2 linked regions of the Puniceibacterium sp. IMCC21224 genome follow. The protein of the gene in region 1 interacts with the protein of each later gene in a pairwise test. Links are inferred from orthologs where the notes say so. Each region holds a gene or a part of one and is shown on either strand. Other genes may lie near its edges. The genes, in order: def and IMCC21224_RS02560.

Region 1 (3,289 bases):
GCAGCCCCGCTCCGGCGCGGCCAGAACCGCCTGCGGCAGGATCAGACCATATGCCACCACAACAGCGATTTCGGCATCCAAGGCAGCAAATTCGGCCTGCGCCTCGGCGACGCGCAGGCTGACCGGATGGCGCACGTCCAACCCCAAATCCAGCGCCCGCTCATGCACCGGGGTCCGACGCAACCCCTTGCCGCGCCCGGCGGCGCGTGGCGGTTGGCAATACACTGCCGCTACCTCGTGTCCCGCCGCGACCAGCGCGTCGAGCACCGGCACCGAAAACTCGGGCGTTCCCATGAAAATCAGCCGCATGCCCTACCTCTCTTGAAATCCGCCGCGTGGGGCCATTGCGCCCGCAGGATCAGCCCGATTTGCGCGCCCGCCGGATGAGCATGTCCCGCTTGATCTTGCTCAGATGATCGAAGTACATCCGCCCGTTCAGATGGTCGATCTGGTGCTGAACGCTTGTTGCCCAAAGTCCGACAAAGTCACGTTCTTCGACTTCGCCATCCGCATTCAGAAACCGAACAGTCACGGCGCGGGGGCGTTCGATCCGGGCCCAGACACCGGGGAGATTCGGGCTGCCCTCATCATGACCGCGCAATTCGACGCTCGCGTGCAACACTTCCGGGTTGGCCATGCGCACGGACTGACCGCGCGCCTCAGAGGCGTCAACAACCGCCAGGCGGAGCATCTCTCCGAGCTGCGGCGCCGCCAGCCCGACGCCCGGCATCGCATCCATTGTGTCGATCATGTCAGTCCATAGCGCACGCACGGCATCGGTGATGACATCCACCGGCATCGCCACCTGACGCAAGCGCCGATCCGGCCAGGGGATGCAGCGCCGTGCCGTCATACGCGCGCCTCGTATTGCGCGATCAACGCCGCGCGGGCCTGCGCCCCGAGCCGGTCAAATGTGACCAGCCCGTCAAGATGATCCAGTTCGTGCTGCGCACAGATCGCCTCGGACCCTGTCATGTCGCGCCGCTGGCGAACCCCATCAACATCTGTAAACGCCAGCGTTATTTCCGTCGGTCGCGTCACACAGGCGGTGACACCGAGGATCGAAAGACATCCTTCGTCGCCTTCGGCCACCGTCTCGGACGCTGTGATGATTTCGGGATTGATGCAAACCAGCGGAGTCTTCTCTCCGGTTTTCCAGCCTGTATCCATCACAAACACCCGGACCAACGCGCCAACCTGCGGCGCCGCCAGCCCGCGACCGGGGGCGGCATACATTGTCTCAAACATATCGTGCACCAAATCGGCCACATCAGCGGCGTGGACCACCGGCACGCAGACCGTGCTAAGTCGCGCGTCTGGCCAGGCCAGAATTGGCAGCACGCTCATGCGCGCGCCTGGTCGCGCTTGAGCTTGACCATCTTGCGGGTGATCAGCTGGCGTCGCAGCGGCTTGAGATAGTCGATGAACAGCTTGCCTTCGAGATGGTCGATCTCGTGCTGCACGCATGTTGCCCAGAGGCCGGAAAAATCCTCTTCCTGCGGGGTGCCGTCGCGGTCAATCCAGCCGACACGCACGTCGGCAGGGCGTTCGACATCGGCATAATGGTCCGGGATCGACAGGCATCCCTCTTCGTAGACATTGCGATCATCCGAGGAGGACAGCACCACGGGATTGAACATCACCAGCGGGCGCGGTGCTTCGGTGTCCGATTTGACGCAATCCAGCACGATCAGCCGACTCATCACACCGACCTGCGGCGCGGCCAGACCGATGCCGGGGGCGTCATACATTGTCTCAAGCATGTCGTCGGCCAGGTTACGCAGCCCGTCCGACAGATCGTCGACAGGCTCTGCCACTTTCTTGAGGCGCGGATCGGGGTGCAGGAGAATATGCCGTTTCATGCCTTCCATCTAGGACAAGCCGCCCCTGCGCGCAATATCCCGCCCCGCCGCATCTTGCACCTGCGCGCACAGCCGTTAACGTCCCGGAAAACGTGCAGCTGAGGTAAATACTGATGACCAGCCCATTCGACCTAGATATCGACCGCCGTGGCTCTGGCAGTTCCAAATGGGACTTGATGGAGCCGCTGTTCGATGTCTCTCCCTCAGATGGCCTGGCCATGTGGACCGCGGATTCCGACTATCCCACAGCGCCCTGTGTTCTGGATGCGCTGCGCGCCGCGCTTGACCATCAGATTTTTGGCTACCACTCGGACAACGCGAAATACACCAGTGCAATCCAGTGGTGGATGCAGACCCGCCACAACTGGAGCATCGACACCGACTGGATCGTGACGACCCAGGGGCTGGGCAACGCCATCGCGCTATGCCTCGATGTCTGGAGCGATCCGGGTGACTCCGTCGTGATCTTTTCGCCGGTTTATCACGAATTCGCACACAAGGTGGCGCGGGCCGGACGCGAACTGGTCGAATGCCCGCTGGCGCGTGACGGCTATCGTTACATGCTGGACCTCGACGATGCGCAAAGCCGCCTGAGCGGGCGCGAAAAGATCTTGATCTGGTGTTCGCCGCAGAATCCCTCGGGCCGGGTCTGGACCCCCGACGAACTGCGCGCCGTCGCCGATTTTGCCGCACGCAACGATCTGCTGCTGATCTCGGACGAAATTCACCATGACCTGGTTTTTCCCGGCAACAGCTTTGTGCCGATGGATATCGCCGCCCCGGATGCGCGCCCGCGTCTGGTGACGCTGACTGCCGCCTCCAAAACGTTCAACATCGCCGGCCAACGCACTGGCAACATGATCATCGCTGACCCGGATCTGCGCGCTGCGATGCAAAAACGTCAAACCACGCTGGACTACAAGCCAGGGATGCTGGCAATTCAAATGATCACCGCGGCCTATTCCCCGGCTGGTGCCGCCTGGGTCGATCAGCAGATCGCGCATCTGGACGGAAACCGTCAAAGCTTTGACGCGCTCGTGAATGCGATCCCCGGCGTGCGATCCCTGCCGCTTCAGGCAACATATCTCGCGTGGGTGGATTTCTCAGGCACCGGGATGAGCTATGACGACTTTGCCGCCCGTGTCCGGGACGACGCCCGCATCGCGGTCAGTCCCGGCCCAAGCTTTGGCGCCGGTGGCGAGACGTTCGTGCGCGTGAACCTTGCCACATCGCGCGCCCGCGTGATCGAAGCAGGCAAACGTCTGCAAGCGGCCTTTGCCGACCTGCAATAGTCGACAACCTGCGCGATGCGACCCGCCTCAGATCCGGGGCGGGCGCGACTTGTAGACCGGCAAACTCCAACCAAAGATCATCGACCCTGCCCGCAGCACAAAGACCACCGCAGCGCAGGCCATTGCCGCCACGCT
Region 2 (3,221 bases), 180 kb from region 1 along the record:
GGCGGTGGAATATGCCGTGGTTGCGCTCAAGGTGGTGCATCTGATCGTGCTGGGTCACTCCAACTGTGGTGGCGTCGCCGGATGCCTTGATATGTGTTCCGGCCACGCCCCGCATCTTGAGGAAACGTCAAGCTTTGTGGGACGCTGGATGGACATCCTGCGGCCGGGCTACGAACGGGTCAAGGATGAACCGGATGATGCCCTGCGCGCCCGCAAGCTGGAAAAAGAGGCGGTTCTGGTGTCGCTTGAAAACCTCATGACCTTTCCATTTGTCCGCGAGGCCGTCGAAAGGGACGAACTGACGCTGCATGGTCTGTGGACCGAGATCGGCGCCGGCGGGCTGGAATGGTATGATCCCAGAACAACAGCATTTGTTCCTGTCGCGGACCGGGCGGCCGGCGGTCTTTAGCCGCTCGGCCAATGGCGGATCGTCGGCGGGTATCAGGCTAGGTGGCCGCTGATCCCGTCGCGATGCGCCACGACGCAGGGTCGGCCCAGACGTGCGGCCAATGTGCGCAGCGGTACGCCCAAGGTCGCACCGGTGCAAAGCGGCGTGCCGGTGTCGGCATTGATCAGCACCAGATGACCTTCGCGAAAGGCAATGCCATAACCCTTGATCCGCAGCAGGGTGGACAGGTCCGACCAACTGCGGGCTTTTTCCATGATCGGGGTGAGAAAGGCGCGCAACAGCGCCTGGGTCTCACAATCCAGAGGCGCCGGCAGCGAAACGATGGCGTTCGTCTGATCAGCGGCCGTTGAGGATACCGGAGGCAACTCGTACTGCATCGTATTTTACTTTCTCGATTCTACGATATTCAGTAGTGCCACCGCTTTTCGGCAAGAACAGGGCCATTTCGGGCCCATTTTCATCTCGCCGTCAAATTGTGACAGAAATGTCGCCGAACAGGCTTGAACGCACTTGTTTCAGCGAAAATTTCGCGCTGCGGTTTCGAAAACCGCAAACGGGCCACCCACCGGCGGCCCGTAGAATACAATCGCGGGGGTTTGACAGGATCAGCCTTTTTTCAGGACCCGCTGGCCCAGCACTTCGGCGATCTGTACCGCGTTCAGGGCGGCGCCCTTGCGCAGGTTGTCCGACACGCACCACAGGTTCAGCCCGTTGTCGATCGTACTATCCTGACGGATACGGCTGATAAAGGTGGCAAAATCTCCGACGCATTCGACGGGCGTGATGTATCCACCGTCCTCACGCTTGTCGATAACCATAACCCCCGGCGCCTCGCGCAGGATGTCGCGAGCCTCGTCCTCGTCCAGGAACTCTTCGAACTCAATATTGATTGCTTCCGAATGGCCGACAAAGACCGGAACCCGAACGCATGTCGCCGTAACCTTGATCTTGGTGTCGATGATCTTTTTCGTCTCGGCGACCATCTTCCATTCTTCTTTAGTCGATCCGTCGTCCAGAAAGACATCAATATGCGGGATCACGTTGAACGCGATTTGCTTGGTAAAGGTCCGGGGCGGCTTGCTGTCGGTCGGGTTGTAGATCGACTTGGTCTGGTCCCACAACTCGTCCAGCCCGGACTTGCCCGCGCCCGACACCGATTGGTAGGTCGACACCACAACCCGCTTTATCGTGGCGCGGTCGTGCAGCGGTTTGAGCGCGACAACCATCTGCGCGGTCGAACAGTTGGGATTGGCGATGATGTTCTTTTTGGAATAGCCCATGATCGCGTCGGCGTTCACCTCGGGCACGATCAGCGGCACGTCAGGATCGTAGCGGTAGAGTGACGAATTGTCGATCACCACGCAACCGGCCTTGGCTGCCCTCGGGGCATAGATCTTGGTCGCGTCGGACCCAATGGCAAACAGCGCCATGTCCCAGCCAGCAAAATCAAAGGTGTCCAGATCCTTGGTCTTGAGTGTCTTGTCGCCAAAGCTAACCTCAGTGCCCAGTGACTTGCGGCTCGCCAGTGCGACGATTTCGTCCACCGGGAACTCGCGCTCGGCGAGGATGTTCAACATTTCGCGGCCAACGTTACCCGTGGCCCCTGCGACAACTACTTTGTAGCCCATGGATGGCTCCTTCTTGGTGGGTACTTGCAGCACAGACCAATGCCTGCGCCGCGTGCGCGGTCCTTATCGCAGCACGTGGCTGTGTAAAAGGGGTGTCTTGCGGTCTGCCCTGTGCCTGCGCGCCGTGACATATGCTTAGGTTTTGAACATATTCCGCGAATCGCCCTGTGCCCCTTACTCGCCTCAACCACAGGTTGATTGCGCGCCGAGCCGCCGACCAAATACAGATAAATGAAAGATTATTTCGCCAAATCGCCCAATTGATCGGCATTTCGTCGGTGGAATCCTGCCAATTTCTGCAAGTGCAGCATTTGTCACTTGTCTATTGTTTGAGCGGTCGCATAAATGTTGGAAGTTGTTAGAAGGAATCAGGTGTGCCGTGTGTCTCAGTCTCAAATTCATATGAATGTGACACTTGGACGGCAAACCGTTATTTGAAAATAAGTTGATCACGACTGCGTAATCGCAGAGGAGCCAGTTTCGATGCTTTATACGATCGCGACATCACTGACGCGGGCTCAGAAACAGTATTTCTTCATGTTTATTGACGTGGTGATGATTTTCGCCGCCTTTCTGTCCGCTTTGCTGCTCAATTCCTCTGTCGCCGTCGAAGTAGACGTATTGTGGCAGATCGCCCCTCTTGTTGTCATCATGTCGCTGCTCGGGCTGCCAATTTCCAGCTACCTCGGGCTGCCCAGAACCAAGCTCAACGCTTACGAGATGCGGGGCGTTTGGGCGACGGCGCTCTATTCCATCGCGGTCAGCGTGATTGGTGCGGCGTTCAACGGGCTGTTTTCGCCGCGCCTTCCGGTCGAGGTGTTTCTGATCTTCAGCGTGATGTTTCTGGTCTATGGCGGCGCGTGGCGCGTCGGACTGCGCCAGTTCGTGCTCAACGTCTATCGCCACGGCCAAAGCCGAATGCGTGTCCTGATTTACGGCGCGGGCCAGACCGGGCAACAGTTGGTCGCTGCACTGCGCAGTGACGATGCAATTCGTCCGATCGCGTTTGTCGACGACAACCCAACACTTCAAAGCCTGATGATCGCCGGTCTGCCGGTTCATGCACCGTCCAAGATCAAGGATCTGATCGCGGACAAACTGATCGACCGCGTCGTGCTGGCCATGCCATCAATCAGCCAGTCCAAACAATCGCGTATCGCCCATCGCCTGCGCGAGATCGGCTG

Evidence for each region.
Region 2: the proteins of def (region 1) and IMCC21224_RS02560 interact in binary tests that used the Escherichia coli proteins (3 or more experiments, as listed by UniProt). The link is inferred for Puniceibacterium sp. IMCC21224 from one-to-one orthologs.

The regions. Positions count from the first base shown.
Region 1 is NZ_LDPY01000001.1:739,284-742,572, reverse strand. Bases 104-3,069 are described here. They hold def (peptide deformylase), read right to left. Parts: upstream 1,863-3,069; coding sequence 1,344-1,862; downstream 104-1,343. Other genes in these bases: IMCC21224_RS03370 (MalY/PatB family protein), read left to right, coding at 1,976-3,069; def (peptide deformylase), read right to left, coding at 850-1,347; def (peptide deformylase), read right to left, coding at 359-853; fmt (methionyl-tRNA formyltransferase), read right to left, coding at 104-309. In the rest of the region: more of fmt, read right to left, coding at 1-103; more of IMCC21224_RS03370, read left to right, coding at 3,070-3,154; IMCC21224_RS03365 (trimeric intracellular cation channel family protein), read right to left, coding at 3,182-3,289. UniProt on the Escherichia coli protein: Removes the formyl group from the N-terminal Met of newly synthesized proteins. Requires at least a dipeptide for an efficient rate of reaction. N-terminal L-methionine is a prerequisite for activity but the enzyme has broad specificity at other positions.
Region 2 is NZ_LDPY01000001.1:555,194-558,414, reverse strand. Bases 27-2,924 are described here. They hold IMCC21224_RS02560 (aspartate-semialdehyde dehydrogenase), read right to left. Parts: upstream 2,038-2,924; coding sequence 1,015-2,037; downstream 27-1,014. Other genes in these bases: IMCC21224_RS02555 (nucleoside-diphosphate sugar epimerase/dehydratase), read left to right, coding at 2,521-2,924; IMCC21224_RS02565 (hypothetical protein), read right to left, coding at 442-786; IMCC21224_RS02570 (carbonic anhydrase), read left to right, coding at 27-409. In the rest of the region: more of IMCC21224_RS02570, read left to right, coding at 1-26; more of IMCC21224_RS02555, read left to right, coding at 2,925-3,221.